Regions from separate parts of the Mesorhizobium sp. B2-1-8 genome, predicted to be linked through region 2. Evidence: riboswitches for the same ligand, from Rfam matches in the RefSeq annotation. Region 2 holds a riboswitch; each other region holds the start of a gene.

Region 1 (3,855 bases), 3.0 Mb from region 2:
CGTGCCAGACGACCCGGTCGCCAAAGGCGGCGAAAGCGTCCTTCTCGCCTGTGTGCCATCTGCCCTTGATGAACTGCACGACACCGACGCGCTTGCCGTAGCCGAGCATTCTAAGCGCCAGTCCGAAGGCGGCCGTGGTCTTGCCCTTGCCGGGGCCGGTGTTGACGATCAGCAAGCCCTTCTCGATAGTCTTGCCGGCAACCTCGGCGTCCTGCACCGCCTTGCGCTTGGCCATCTTGGCGCGATGGCGTTCTTCATCCTTGTCGTCGATGTCAGTCATTTCACTTCACCTTGAGCGGTAGCCCCGCCACCATCAGGAGCACCGTGTCGGCGACCGCGGCGACCCGCTGGTTGAGCCGGCCGGCGTCGTCGCGAAAACGCCGCGCCAGCGCATTGTCGGGCACGATGCCTTGCCCGACCTCGTTCGATACCACGAACCACGGCCCGCGCGGCCGCGACAGCACGTCCGCCAGCCGTCGGCACGCCGCGTCAACGTCGTGATCGGCCAACATGTGATTGGTCAGCCACAGCGTCAGGCAGTCGACAAGCACCGGCTGATCATCCGGCAAGGCTTCCAGCGCTTCGGCAAGGTCGAGTGGCGCATCGATGGTCGACCACCCTTCGCCGCGCCGCGAGCGGTGCAACGCGATGCGCTCGCGCATCTCGTCGTCACAGGCTTGCGCCGTGGCGATATAGGCCCATGGCGAGGGCAATGCCGCCACCAGGGTTTCGGCGTGCGCGCTCTTGCCGGAGCGCGCGCCACCGATGATGAAGGTCAGCTTGCCGCGATCAGGCAAAGCTGTCGCGCAGGCTGGTCGCCGTGCCGGTGAAGCGTCTGCGCACCACGCCGACGACGGCGCCGAGCACCAGCCAGAACACCAGATTGGTCACCGTCACCGCCACCACGAACTGATGGTGCAGGCCTTCCGGGATCGGTGTTTCGAAACTGTCGGGCTGCGGCGCGCCGACGACATGCGGGGCGACGATCAGCAAGACGGCGAGGATGGTCAACGGCAGCGATCTGCGAAACACGATCAGACCAAGGCCGATGGCGGTCGCCGCCGCCGTTGCCGTCCACCAGATCTGACGCGGAAGAAGATCGGCCGCCGGCATTGCCGGCAGTTCCGGCTGCAGGCCGAGGCCAGGCGCCAGCGTGAACACGGCAAAGCCGGCCAGCCCCCAGAACACGCCCTGGCGCCAATTGCCGATGCCGCCGGCAAACTCGGAAACCGCGACCAGGACCAGCGCGAAACCGATGCCGGTGACGATATTGGCAACCACGCTGAAGGCGAAACGCTCGAAACCGTCGGCCGGCGCCCAGGCTTCGTCTTCCTCCGCCGGCGTCTTGGCTTCGACGGCTGCTGGCGCGGCAGAACTCATCGCATTCCCAGCGGGCGCGACCGTGCTTACGGCGCTGGTATCGGTTGCGGCGGGTGCCGCGCCATGGTCGTGGTGATGGCGGCCGCCGGCCTTTTCGTAGACCTCCGCCTTGAGGATCAGCGGCACTGTCGCATAGGCCTGGATGCAGGCGAGAACGACACCGGCCACGAGCCCCGCGATCGCCGCGACGAACACGACGTTGCGAAACAGATTCATGATGTCAGATCCTCGTCAGTGGCAGGGAAACGCCATCGAGTGGCGATAGTCGTGGGCGGCATTGTGGACCGCATCGATATGCGAGAAACCGACAAAGCCGACGACGAAGATGCCGAGCAGCGCCGCGAGCGCGAGCTGCATGAAGCGCGACTGCGAGGAGACGGAGGCGCCGAGGGAGACGGAAGCGGTAGTCATGTCTTGTCCTTTCGCCCTCCACCCGAGGGCATCGAAGTCAGTTTCCTGTCGCCGGCAGGTCTCCTGGCTCGCGGATAAGCGCCCTTCCCCACCTTCCCGAAGGAAAACCTTCAGTGGCATATGGAGAGGACTACCGCACACAGTTGCGGGGGCAGCCACGGCATTGGACAGGAATTCCTGTCCGCACCGCATTCCCTCTTGGCTCCAAAAAGGAACCGACGACGCTGATGACTATAGGGAAATTCGCCGCGCGCGGCAAACCAAATTCCGACAGCAGCCAGCGCAGGAGCGTCGTATCGGCAAAGCCGCTCCCATCCCGTCCTGATTGACAAACTCCATGGCCGGGTGTCGGCTGGCAACCCTCACAGGAAGCCAGCCATGCAGCCCGATGCCAGCGAGCGCGAGCCCTATAACGGCCTGACCCGAACCGAGCCGTCGCTGCCCTCATCGGCCTATTGGGATCAGGAGAACTATCAGCGTGATCTCGACGCCATCTGGTACAGAAATTGGCTGCTCGTCTGCCGCGAGGCCGACCTTGCCCGGCCTTTGGCATTCCGCACCTTCCGCGTCGGTACGCAGGAAATTCTTGTGTTGCGCGACGAGACCGGCGCGTTGCGTGCCTTCCACAACACGTGCCGGCATCGCGGCTCGCAGCTTTGCCAGGAAAGCGAAGGACGGCTGAAGGCGCGGCTGATCACCTGCCCGTATCATGCCTGGTCCTATTCGCTGCGCGGCGACCTTGTGCGCGTGCCATCGAAGTCGCTGCCTGACGGCTTCGACAAGGCCGATTATCCGCTTTACCGCGTTGCCCTCTCGGTGTGGCGGGGCTTCGTCTTCGTCAATCTTGCTGAAGATGCCGCCGGCTCGGCGCAGTCACCCTTCGACCCGGCCTCCGGCGACCTCGGCAACTGGCCGCTGGACACGCTGGTGTCGGGCCATGTGCTGCGCAAGGTCATGAACTGCAACTGGAAGATTTTCTGGGAAAACTTCAACGAATGCCTGCACTGCCCGGGCGTTCACAAGGACCTGTCGCGGCTTGTGCCGATCTATGGCCGCGGTCTGATGAGCCGGCACGACGATCCCGAATGGGCGCGCCATGCCGCCAATGATGCGCCGGAGTTTTCCGGCGGCCTGCGCGCCGGGGCTGAAACATGGTCGCGTGACGGGCGGACGCACGGGCCGGTCTTCCCGGGCTTGACGCAGGCGGAACGAACCGCTGGCCAGACCTACGTCACCAGCCTGCCCTCGATGTTCATCGTCGGCCATGTCGACTATGTCAGGACCGTGCGGCTGGTGCCGCTCGGCCCGGAGCAGACCGAATTGACCGCCGAATGGCTGTTCGCGCCCGAGGCGCTCGCCGAGACCGACATCGACAACATCGTCGCCTTCGGCACACAGGTGCTGGAGGAGGATGCCGCGATCTGCGAGGTCAACCAGAAAGGCCTGCGCTCGATGCGTCATACAGCCGGCGTGCTGATGCCCGAGGAGTACGACTTGCATCGTTTCCACAATTGGGTGCGCGAGCGCCATACGGCGCTTTCGCCCTGATTTTTACAGGGACTTCGGCAGGTAGCGCCACGTCATGAAGCCGCAAAACGCCGCCAGCAGGCCGAGCGTGACGAACACCGATCCCAGTCCGAAGAAGGCCAGCACCACCGAATAGACCAGCGGCGGCGTCAGTTCGGAAAAGTCGAGATAGGTGCGGTAGACCGCCGCCATCTGCGCGCGCTCATAGGAGCGCACCGAGCGCATGAAGGCGGTCGAACCCAGCGCATCGAGCGCGATGGTGAAGAAGGCCCCGCACAGCAGGAAGGCGCCGGTGAGCAAGGGCGCTGCGGCTCCGACCGTGCCCGCGGCCAGCAGCATCGCCGACATGGCGAAATAGGCAAATGTCATGGTCCGGCGGCCGCCGAAGCGCTTTCCCGCCTTGCCCCAGAAGATCGCCATGAACAAAAGCGCATTGCCGGCCGAGACCAGCAGGCCGCCCGCCAGTTCACCTTGCCCGGTGATGACCATGAACAGCGGTCCATAGACGAAGAACGTCGTCCAGAAGCAGGATCGGCC
Region 2 (3,855 bases):
TATTTTCGAATTCAAGGGACGGGCTGAGCGCGCCGTCCCTGCTTGACGAGATGTTAGTTGTTGCCGAACAGGTTGCGATCGGCGCCGTGCTGGACGGGCTCCTGGTTGGCAGGAGCCGACTTGTCGACCGAAGCGGTGTACGAGTTGTCCACCGCGGCAGCAGGCTGGTTGGCACCGTTGGAGCCATAGTTGTCGCTGGCAAAAGCGCTGCCGGAAATAGCCAGAACGGCGGCGGCGGCAATAAGGATCTTGTTCATTTTAGACACTCCTGAATTTGTTGAATTCCACCGGACCGGCGGGCAAGCCCGCCATCCGTGCGGATAGGCCGTTAGCGACCGAAGAGGTTGCGATCGCTGCCCTGAGCAGGCGCCTGAGCAACCGGCTCCGACGTCTTGGTGGAGGTGGAAGCGGTGTACGAGCTGTCCACGGCTGATGCGGGCTGATTGGCACCGTAATTGTCGCTACCAGCGAAGGCGCTGCCGGAAATCGCCAGAAGGGCGGCGGCAGTGAGAACAATCTTTTTCATTTTGGGTACTCCAGTATTTTCCCGTCCGTCTAGCGGCGTGTCTTGGGATTAAAATCGCGTCGTTCGGACAGCTCCGATGTGGGAGAGCCCCGCGGCCGTTTCCAATCACGAAGTTGTTCAGCGTGGACCATGACTCCACCACTTGAAATTGTACCAGGGCTTTCCACATCCGCTCTTTTTCTTCGTGATATCAATTGGTTATCTAAATCCAACGCCTCGATCATCAACTGTGTCGGAGGCTCGGCGTTCACACCCTCTTGCACGCACCGTCAACAGAAACGAACCGTTCGGTTCGATTTTAGACTCTGCTAATAGTCACTTTTTGAAACCGTTAACCTTCTCGCCCGCGGCAAAGGGGTCGAAAACGGTGCCGGCGCGTCTGGCGACGGAGGTCGATTCCAACGGCTACGACCCTGTCACGGCGATCCAGCGTGCGTGTCGCGCCGCATGGATGCGATGTCGCTTTCGTGCCGATGTCGCAAAGCCTGCCGTGATTAGATCAGGCATCTCAGGTGCCGCTGCGTGACGACGGAGCGGAGAATTGGGAAGCCGGTCAGATTCCGGCGCTGCCCCCGCAACGGTGGTGGAGTTCAAGTCGCAACGGGAGACCACTGGGCGAAGGCCTGGGAAGGTGTCGCGATGGTCCGCAAGGACAACTCCAGAGCCCGGAAACCAGCCCGAGATGGCCAGAACTCGACTGATCGCGGTGGGCGGTCAAGAGGCGGATGGTGTTTGTCCGGCTTTTTGCCGATCTGCGTCCAGTCCTTCCTCAATCACCACCAGTTCAGTCCTTGAAACTGAGGACAGGACATGGACGCGCGCAACGACATGCTGAGGCTCTTGAACAGCCGCAAACAAGGCTTTTCGCTGGAACAGCCCTTTTACACCGACCCGGACTACTTCAAGCTGGACATGGAGCTGATCTGGTATCGCGACTGGCTGTTCATCGGCCATGATTGCGAGTTGCCCAAGCCGGGCAGCTTCATCACCGTGCAGATCGGCGATTATCCGGTCGTGCTGGTGCGCGATCAGCAGGGCAAGATCAACGCCTTCCATAATTCCTGCCGCCATCGCGGCAGCCGCGTCTGCAACACCGACAAGGGCATGGCCGCCAAACTGGTCTGTCCCTATCACCAGTGGACCTACGAGCTCGACGGCCGGCTGCTGTTCGCCCGCCAGATGGCCGATGGGTTCGACAAGAGCCAGTTCGGGCTGAAGCCGGTCGCCTGCGAAAGCGTCGCCGGCTATGTCTTCATCTGCCTGGCCAAGGAGCCCGCCGACTTCGCGCCGATGCGGGCGATGATCGAGCCCTATCTGAAGCCGCACCGGCTCAGCGAGGCCAAGATCGCCTTCGAGAGCACGATCATCGAGAAGGGCAACTGGAAGCTGGTCTGGGAAAACAACCGCGAATGCTATCATTGTGCGGGCAATCATCCGGAGCTGTGCAAGACCTTCCCGGAAGCACCGACCGTGACCGGCGTGCAAGGGGCCGACAGCGATCCGGAGATGCTGGCGCACTGGGCGAAATGCGAGGCTGCTGGCCTACCCAGCAAATTCCGCATCGACCCGGCCGGGCAATACCGCGCCACCCGCGCGCCGCTGCTGCGCGATGCCCAGAGCTACACGATGACCGGCAAGCGGGCGGTGAAGAAGAACCTGTCCGACAGCGTTTCGGCCGACCGGATCGGCACGCTGATGCACTATCACTACCCGACAACCTGGAATCATATCCTCATCGACCATGCCGTCACCTTCCGCGTGCTGCCGGTCAGCGCCACGGAGACGGCGGTGACGACCAAATGGCTGGTACACAAGGATGCGGTCGAGGGCGTCGACTACGATCTCGCCGAACTCACCCATGTCTGGACCGAAACCAACGACCAGGATCGCCGCATCGTCGAAGAGAACGCCTTCGGTATCCTATCGCCCGCTTACGAGCCCGGCCCCTATTCCGAGCTGCATGAGGGCGGTGTGATCCAGTTCGTCGACTGGTATGCCCGCTTCATCGGACCGCGCCTTGCCGAAGGTGGCCGGCCTGCGCTGCGCAGCGTCGCATGAGAGGCTGAGGGATGAATGCGATGACCGACCTTGGCCTTTATCGTCATCTCGACCAGATGGCGCCCTGGAACGACAGGCTGCAGGTGCTGGAAGTGACCGGCGTCAGCGACGAGGCGCCGGACGTGAAGACCTTCACCTTCCGGTCCGACAACCAGACCTGGTTCCGCTACAAGCCAGGCCAGTTCGTGACGCTGGAACTGCCGACGCCGGACGGCCCGCTGATGCGCACCTACACGCTGTCGTCCTCGCCGTCGCGGCCGTTCTCGATCGCGGTGACGGTGAAGGCGCAAGCGGGCAGCGTCGGCACACGCTGGATGTTCGATCACCTGGCGCCGGGCTCGCACGTCAAGGCCTATGGACCAGGCGGCGACTTTTCACTGCACAGCCATCCGGCGGCGAAGTATCTGTTCGTCTCGGCCGGTTCCGGCGTGACGCCGATGATGTCGATGCTGCGCTGGCTGAACGACTGCGCGCCATGGACCGATGTCGGCTTCGTCAACTGCGCGCGGCGCCCGGAAGAGATCATCTTTCGCAAGGAGCTCGAGCTGCTCGGTGGCCATATGCCGGGCCTGTCGCTCGGCTTCATGATCGAGGAGCGGTCGAGCCGCGAGGGCTGGTACGGCCATATGGGCCGCATCGACGCCATCCGGCTGCCGCTCCTGGCACCCGATTTCCGCGAACGCGAAATCTTCTGCTGCGGCCCAGATCCCTTCATGCGCGCCGTGCGCGGCATGCTGGAAGCCGCCGGCTTCGACATGACAAAGTACCATCAGGAGAGCTTTGCCGCACCGACCGTGGAGGAAATCCCGGCGCCGTTCGCGGCGCCGGCGCAGGACGGTGTGGCTATCCCCGTCGAAGCCGCGACGCCGATCCGATTCGCGCTTTCGGATGTCGACGCCGAATGCGTCGCCGGCCAGACCGTGCTGCAGACGGCGCGTGCCTCGGGCGTGCGGATACCGGCGGCCTGCGAATTCGGCCTGTGCGGAACCTGCAAGGTGAAGAAAGTCTCCGGCAGCGTCGAGATGAGCCACAATGGCGGCATCCTCGATCATGAGGTCGACGATGGCTTCATCCTGGCCTGTTGTTCCAAGCCATTGTCGGCGCTGGAAATCGAGGCTTGATACCGAACTGATCGCAGAAATGGTCGGCACCTTGCCGGCACAGCTTGCCTTGCCGGGATATCGTTTTCGAATCCTTCGATGGCGAGGCCGTGGTGCTCAACCTTGCCAATGGCAAATATTTCGGCCGTCGCGGCAGTTCCGCCAATGGGA
Region 3 (3,855 bases), 2.0 Mb from region 2:
CAACCAGGACTCGCACGACCAGGTGCGCGCGCTGCTCGATCGCCTGGCGCCCGTCGACCAGGATCGGCTGGTCAAGGCCATGCGCATCGTTCAGGGCCTGCTCGGCGACAGACCCGAACCCAAGGTGCCTTACATCCTGCGGCCGCTGCAGGTTGGCGACATCGGCTGGGTCACGCGCCGCCAGGGCATGCTCTACGCCCAGGAATATGGTTGGGATGAAACCTACGAGGCGCTGGTCGCCGAAATCCTCGCGGCGTTCGTAAAATCGTACGATCCGAAATGGGAGCGCGGCTGGATCGCCGAACGGGAAGGCGACGTCGTCGGCTCGGTCTTCGTGGTGCGCAAGTCGGATCAGGTGGCCAAGCTGCGGCTGCTCTATGTCGAACCTTCGGCGCGCGGCCTCGGCATCGGCAAGCGCCTGGTCGAGGAATGCATCGGCTTTGCCCGCGCCAGGGGATACAAGACGCTGACCTTATGGACCAACGACATTCTGACCGCGGCCAGGCACATCTATCAGGCGGCCAGTTTCAAGCTGATCGAGGAAGAGCCTCACCATTCCTTCGGCAAGGATCTGGTCGGACAGAATTGGGATCTGGAACTGTAGCGGCGCGTCATGCCTTGACCGGTACCCAGATTTCCAGCCCGCCATTACCGGTGCGGCCATCGAATTCGGGCCCGTGGCGCTCGAATTCCGGCGCGTCGGCGATTTCATGGCCGGAGCCGGGCAGCCAGCTGTTCCAGATCGTGTTGATCGTGCGCCGGATGGTCGAGATGTGCTCACGATGCGTGAAGACGGCGTATTTCTGCGCCGGCACACGCACGCGGTAAAAATCCTTGGGCAGGTCGGAGAAATCCGTCACCTCGACGCCGACGACATAGTCGAAATTGCCGGCGTCGTCGCCGTTGAGGCAGACGCCGTAGAAGACGCCAGGCGCCTCGCCGGGAATGTTGCCGATATAGGGGGCGAAGCGCTGCCACTGCATTGGGATGCCGGCGCTGGACTCGCAACTGTAGCGTTCGCCAAGCCCGGCGATGAGCAAGGGGCGGCTGGTCTCGAAGCGCGGCGGCTCGAGCGTGTGAGAAGTGAACTGTCCATCAGGATAGGCTCCACGAGGTCGAGGTTTCGGGTCGAGCCTTGCGCGCGCACCAGTTCAGGCGTGGTGCCGAACTCATCGCGAAAAGCCCGCGTGAACGCCTCGTGCGAGCCGTAGCCGACATCGAGCGCGACTTGGAGAATGTCACGTGCGCCGCCGGCCAGCTTGCGCGCCGCTTCGCTCAAGCGGCGCGCCCGCATATAGCCCACGACCGACCGTCCCGTGGCCGCGCCGAAGGCGCGCGTCACATGAAAGCGCGAGACGCCGCTGCTTGCCGCGACATCGTCGAGCGTAATGGCCTCCGGCAGGTGGCTCTCGACAAACCATAGCGCCTTCTCGGTCGGGTTCATGTGTTCCTCGCATGTGGCGTTCTCACTCTGGCGCCTCGTTGCCCGGCCAGTTTGATCGAAATTGCGCCTGGCGCAAAATCGAAAGCGGCAACGGCTGTCGGGCGGTGGACGCAAAGTCGACGACAGGCTTGCTCTCTTGTTTGTTCTGTTATAACAAAACGAAGCAACCGCCTTGCCTCGCCTTCGCGCGCGGCCTAGGCTGCGACTCGTGATGGTCCCCGAGCCGAAAGGCGAGGGGTGAAAAGGGAACGCGGTGAGACCCCATGGGGTCGAGGCCGCGGCTGCCCCCGCAACTGTAAGCGGCGAGCAAGATCCGGAACGCCACTGGCCGGCAAGGCTGGGAAGGCAGGATTGCGCGGAGACCCGTGAGCCAGGAGACCTGCCATCGCTGAGTTGACCGGACGGGGTGTGCCGGGAGGAAACGTGGATATCGGTCTTGTCGGCCGGTCGGCCAACATCCTTCCGTCGCCAGTTTTGAAAGTGACGGGAAGTTGGACGGCGCAATCGATCGTATTCACCCCGGCTCCATGCACCAGATCATCGTGTGCACCCTTTGCCGCGACGTGCCGACCGGTGTCAGGTCGGGCGAAGGTTTGTGCGCCGAGTTGTGCTCCCGCCTCGCGGCCCAGCCTGACGTGGCGCATGGTTTCACGGTCGAGGGCGTGGCTTGCATGGCGGGTTGCGCGCGTCCCCTGGCAGTGGCTTTCCAGGCGCCAGGCAAGGCAGCCTATCTCTTCGGGTCGATCGACGCGCAGGCGGACGCTGCCGATCTCGTGCGGTTTGCCAGGCTCTACGCTTCGCTTCCCGATGGCTGGTGCAATTCCGGACAACGTCCGCCGCGCCTGGCCGGCAAGACGCTGGCCCGCATCCCGGGAGCCGGCAAGCTGACGGATGGCACTCGATGACAACGCCGCTTCTCGATGCGCGCGACCTGGGCGCGATGGCGAATGGCCGGCATCTGGTCCATGCCGTCAGCCTGTCGGTGACATCGGGCGACCGCCTCGCCATCATTGGCCCCAACGGCGCCGGCAAGACCACGCTGCTGCGCATGTTGTCCGGCATGCTCAGGCCGAGCTCCGGGGAGGTGAAGCTCGGCGGGCGGCGCCTGGACAGGATTTCCCCCTCCGAGCGAGCCCTGCATATCGCCGTCGTGGGCCAGACAGACCAGCCGGACCCACGGCTGGCGGTGATCGACTATGTCGAACTTGGCCGCGTCCCGCATGCCGGCCTGAGGCGCCGCGGCGAGGAACGCGACATTGTCGTGGACGCGCTGCGCCGGGCCGGCCTGTTGCCGCTGCTCGGCCGGACCATCGGCTCGCTGTCTGGTGGCGAACGCCAGCGCGCCCAGCTTGCGCGCGCCATCGCGCAGGAGCCCAAAATCCTGTTCCTCGACGAGCCGACCAACCACCTCGATCCGCGCGCCCGCGCGCAACTGCTCGAACTGGTGGCCGGCTTCGGCATGACCGTGATCGCGGTGCTGCACGATCTGACCCTGGTGGCACCCTTCGCCACCCGGGTCGCGGTGATGAACGAGGCCCGGCTGCAGGCGCTGGCGCCGCCGCACGAGGCGCTGACGCAGCAGCTGATCCGCGAGATTTTCGGCGTCGACGTGTTTCGCCTGCGCCATCCCACCGAGGACCGCGAACTGACGGTGTTCGACCTTCCGAACCGCGCCGCACCGCCGTCCTGATCAAATCCATCCTTATCCGACACGTTCAACCAAGGAGCAAAGTCCGTGAAACGCCTCGCCTTGTCCCTCGTCGTCTCGCTGCTGGCCTCGACGGCCTTTGCCTTCCCCGTCACCGTCGACAGCTGCGGCAAGCCGCTGACCTTCGACGCGCCGCCGAAGCGCGCCGTCATCCATGATCTCAACATGGCCGAGATGGCCTTCGCGCTGAAGCTGCAGCCATCTATCGTCGGCCTGACCGGTATCACCGGATGGTACAAGGTCGCCCCCGAATTCAAGGCTGAGCAGGGCTCCATTCCCGAACTGGCGCCGAAATATCCGACGCTGGAGAATCTCATCGCCGTCGAGCCCGACTTCTTCTTCGCCGGCTGGTACTACGGCATGAAGCCCGGCGGCGAGGTGACCCCCGACACGCTCGCACCGCACGGCATCAAGACGCTGGTGCTGACCGAAAGCTGCGTCCATCTCGACAAGAGCCGCCCGGCCGCCTCCATGGACCTGCTCTATGGCGACGTCGAAAAGCTGGGCAAGGTCTTCGGCAAGGAGGCGGAAGCGGAAAAGCTTGTCGCCGGCTGGAAGGCGCAACTCGCCGATATCATCGCCAAGGTCGGCAGCGCCAAGGGAACACGCGTGTTCCTGTACGATTCCGGCGAGGACAAGCCGTTTACCGCGGGAAAGTTCGCCATCCCCAGCGCCATGATATCGGCAGCCGGCGGCGACAACA

What was found. A riboswitch is a leader RNA that binds a small molecule or an ion and turns the genes downstream of it on or off. The one in region 2 is predicted to bind cobalamin.
Region 1: it holds a riboswitch for cobalamin, as region 2 does, so the genes downstream of both, FJ970_RS16735 (CbtB domain-containing protein) here and FJ970_RS01795 (aromatic ring-hydroxylating oxygenase subunit alpha) in region 2, are expected to answer to the same signal.
Region 3: it holds a riboswitch for cobalamin, as region 2 does, so the genes downstream of both, FJ970_RS23210 (DUF1636 family protein) here and FJ970_RS01795 (aromatic ring-hydroxylating oxygenase subunit alpha) in region 2, are expected to answer to the same signal.

What each region holds. Positions count from the first base shown of each region.
Region 1 covers NZ_CP083952.1:3,421,035-3,424,889, reverse strand. The annotation lists gene cobO (cob(I)yrinic acid a,c-diamide adenosyltransferase) at 1-280, opposite strand, end outside; gene cobU (bifunctional adenosylcobinamide kinase/adenosylcobinamide-phosphate guanylyltransferase) at 282-797, opposite strand; gene FJ970_RS16740 (CbtA family protein) at 790-1,596, opposite strand; gene FJ970_RS16735 (CbtB domain-containing protein) at 1,612-1,791, opposite strand; cobalamin riboswitch at 1,827-2,026, opposite strand; gene FJ970_RS16730 (aromatic ring-hydroxylating oxygenase subunit alpha) at 2,170-3,339, shown strand; gene FJ970_RS16725 (MFS transporter) at 3,343-3,855, opposite strand, start outside.
Region 2 covers NZ_CP083952.1:390,132-393,986, forward strand. The annotation lists gene FJ970_RS01785 (DUF680 domain-containing protein) at 54-257, opposite strand; gene FJ970_RS01790 (DUF680 domain-containing protein) at 329-526, opposite strand; cobalamin riboswitch at 1,020-1,222, shown strand; gene FJ970_RS01795 (aromatic ring-hydroxylating oxygenase subunit alpha) at 1,337-2,584, shown strand; gene FJ970_RS01800 (hybrid-cluster NAD(P)-dependent oxidoreductase) at 2,605-3,705, shown strand.
Region 3 covers NZ_CP083952.1:4,721,280-4,725,134, reverse strand. The annotation lists gene FJ970_RS23220 (helix-turn-helix domain-containing GNAT family N-acetyltransferase) at 1-604, shown strand, start outside; partial or broken gene FJ970_RS23215 (AraC family transcriptional regulator) at 612-1,444, opposite strand; cobalamin riboswitch at 1,640-1,846, shown strand; gene FJ970_RS23210 (DUF1636 family protein) at 1,936-2,349, shown strand; gene FJ970_RS23205 (ABC transporter ATP-binding protein) at 2,346-3,134, shown strand; gene FJ970_RS23200 (ABC transporter substrate-binding protein) at 3,180-3,855, shown strand, end outside.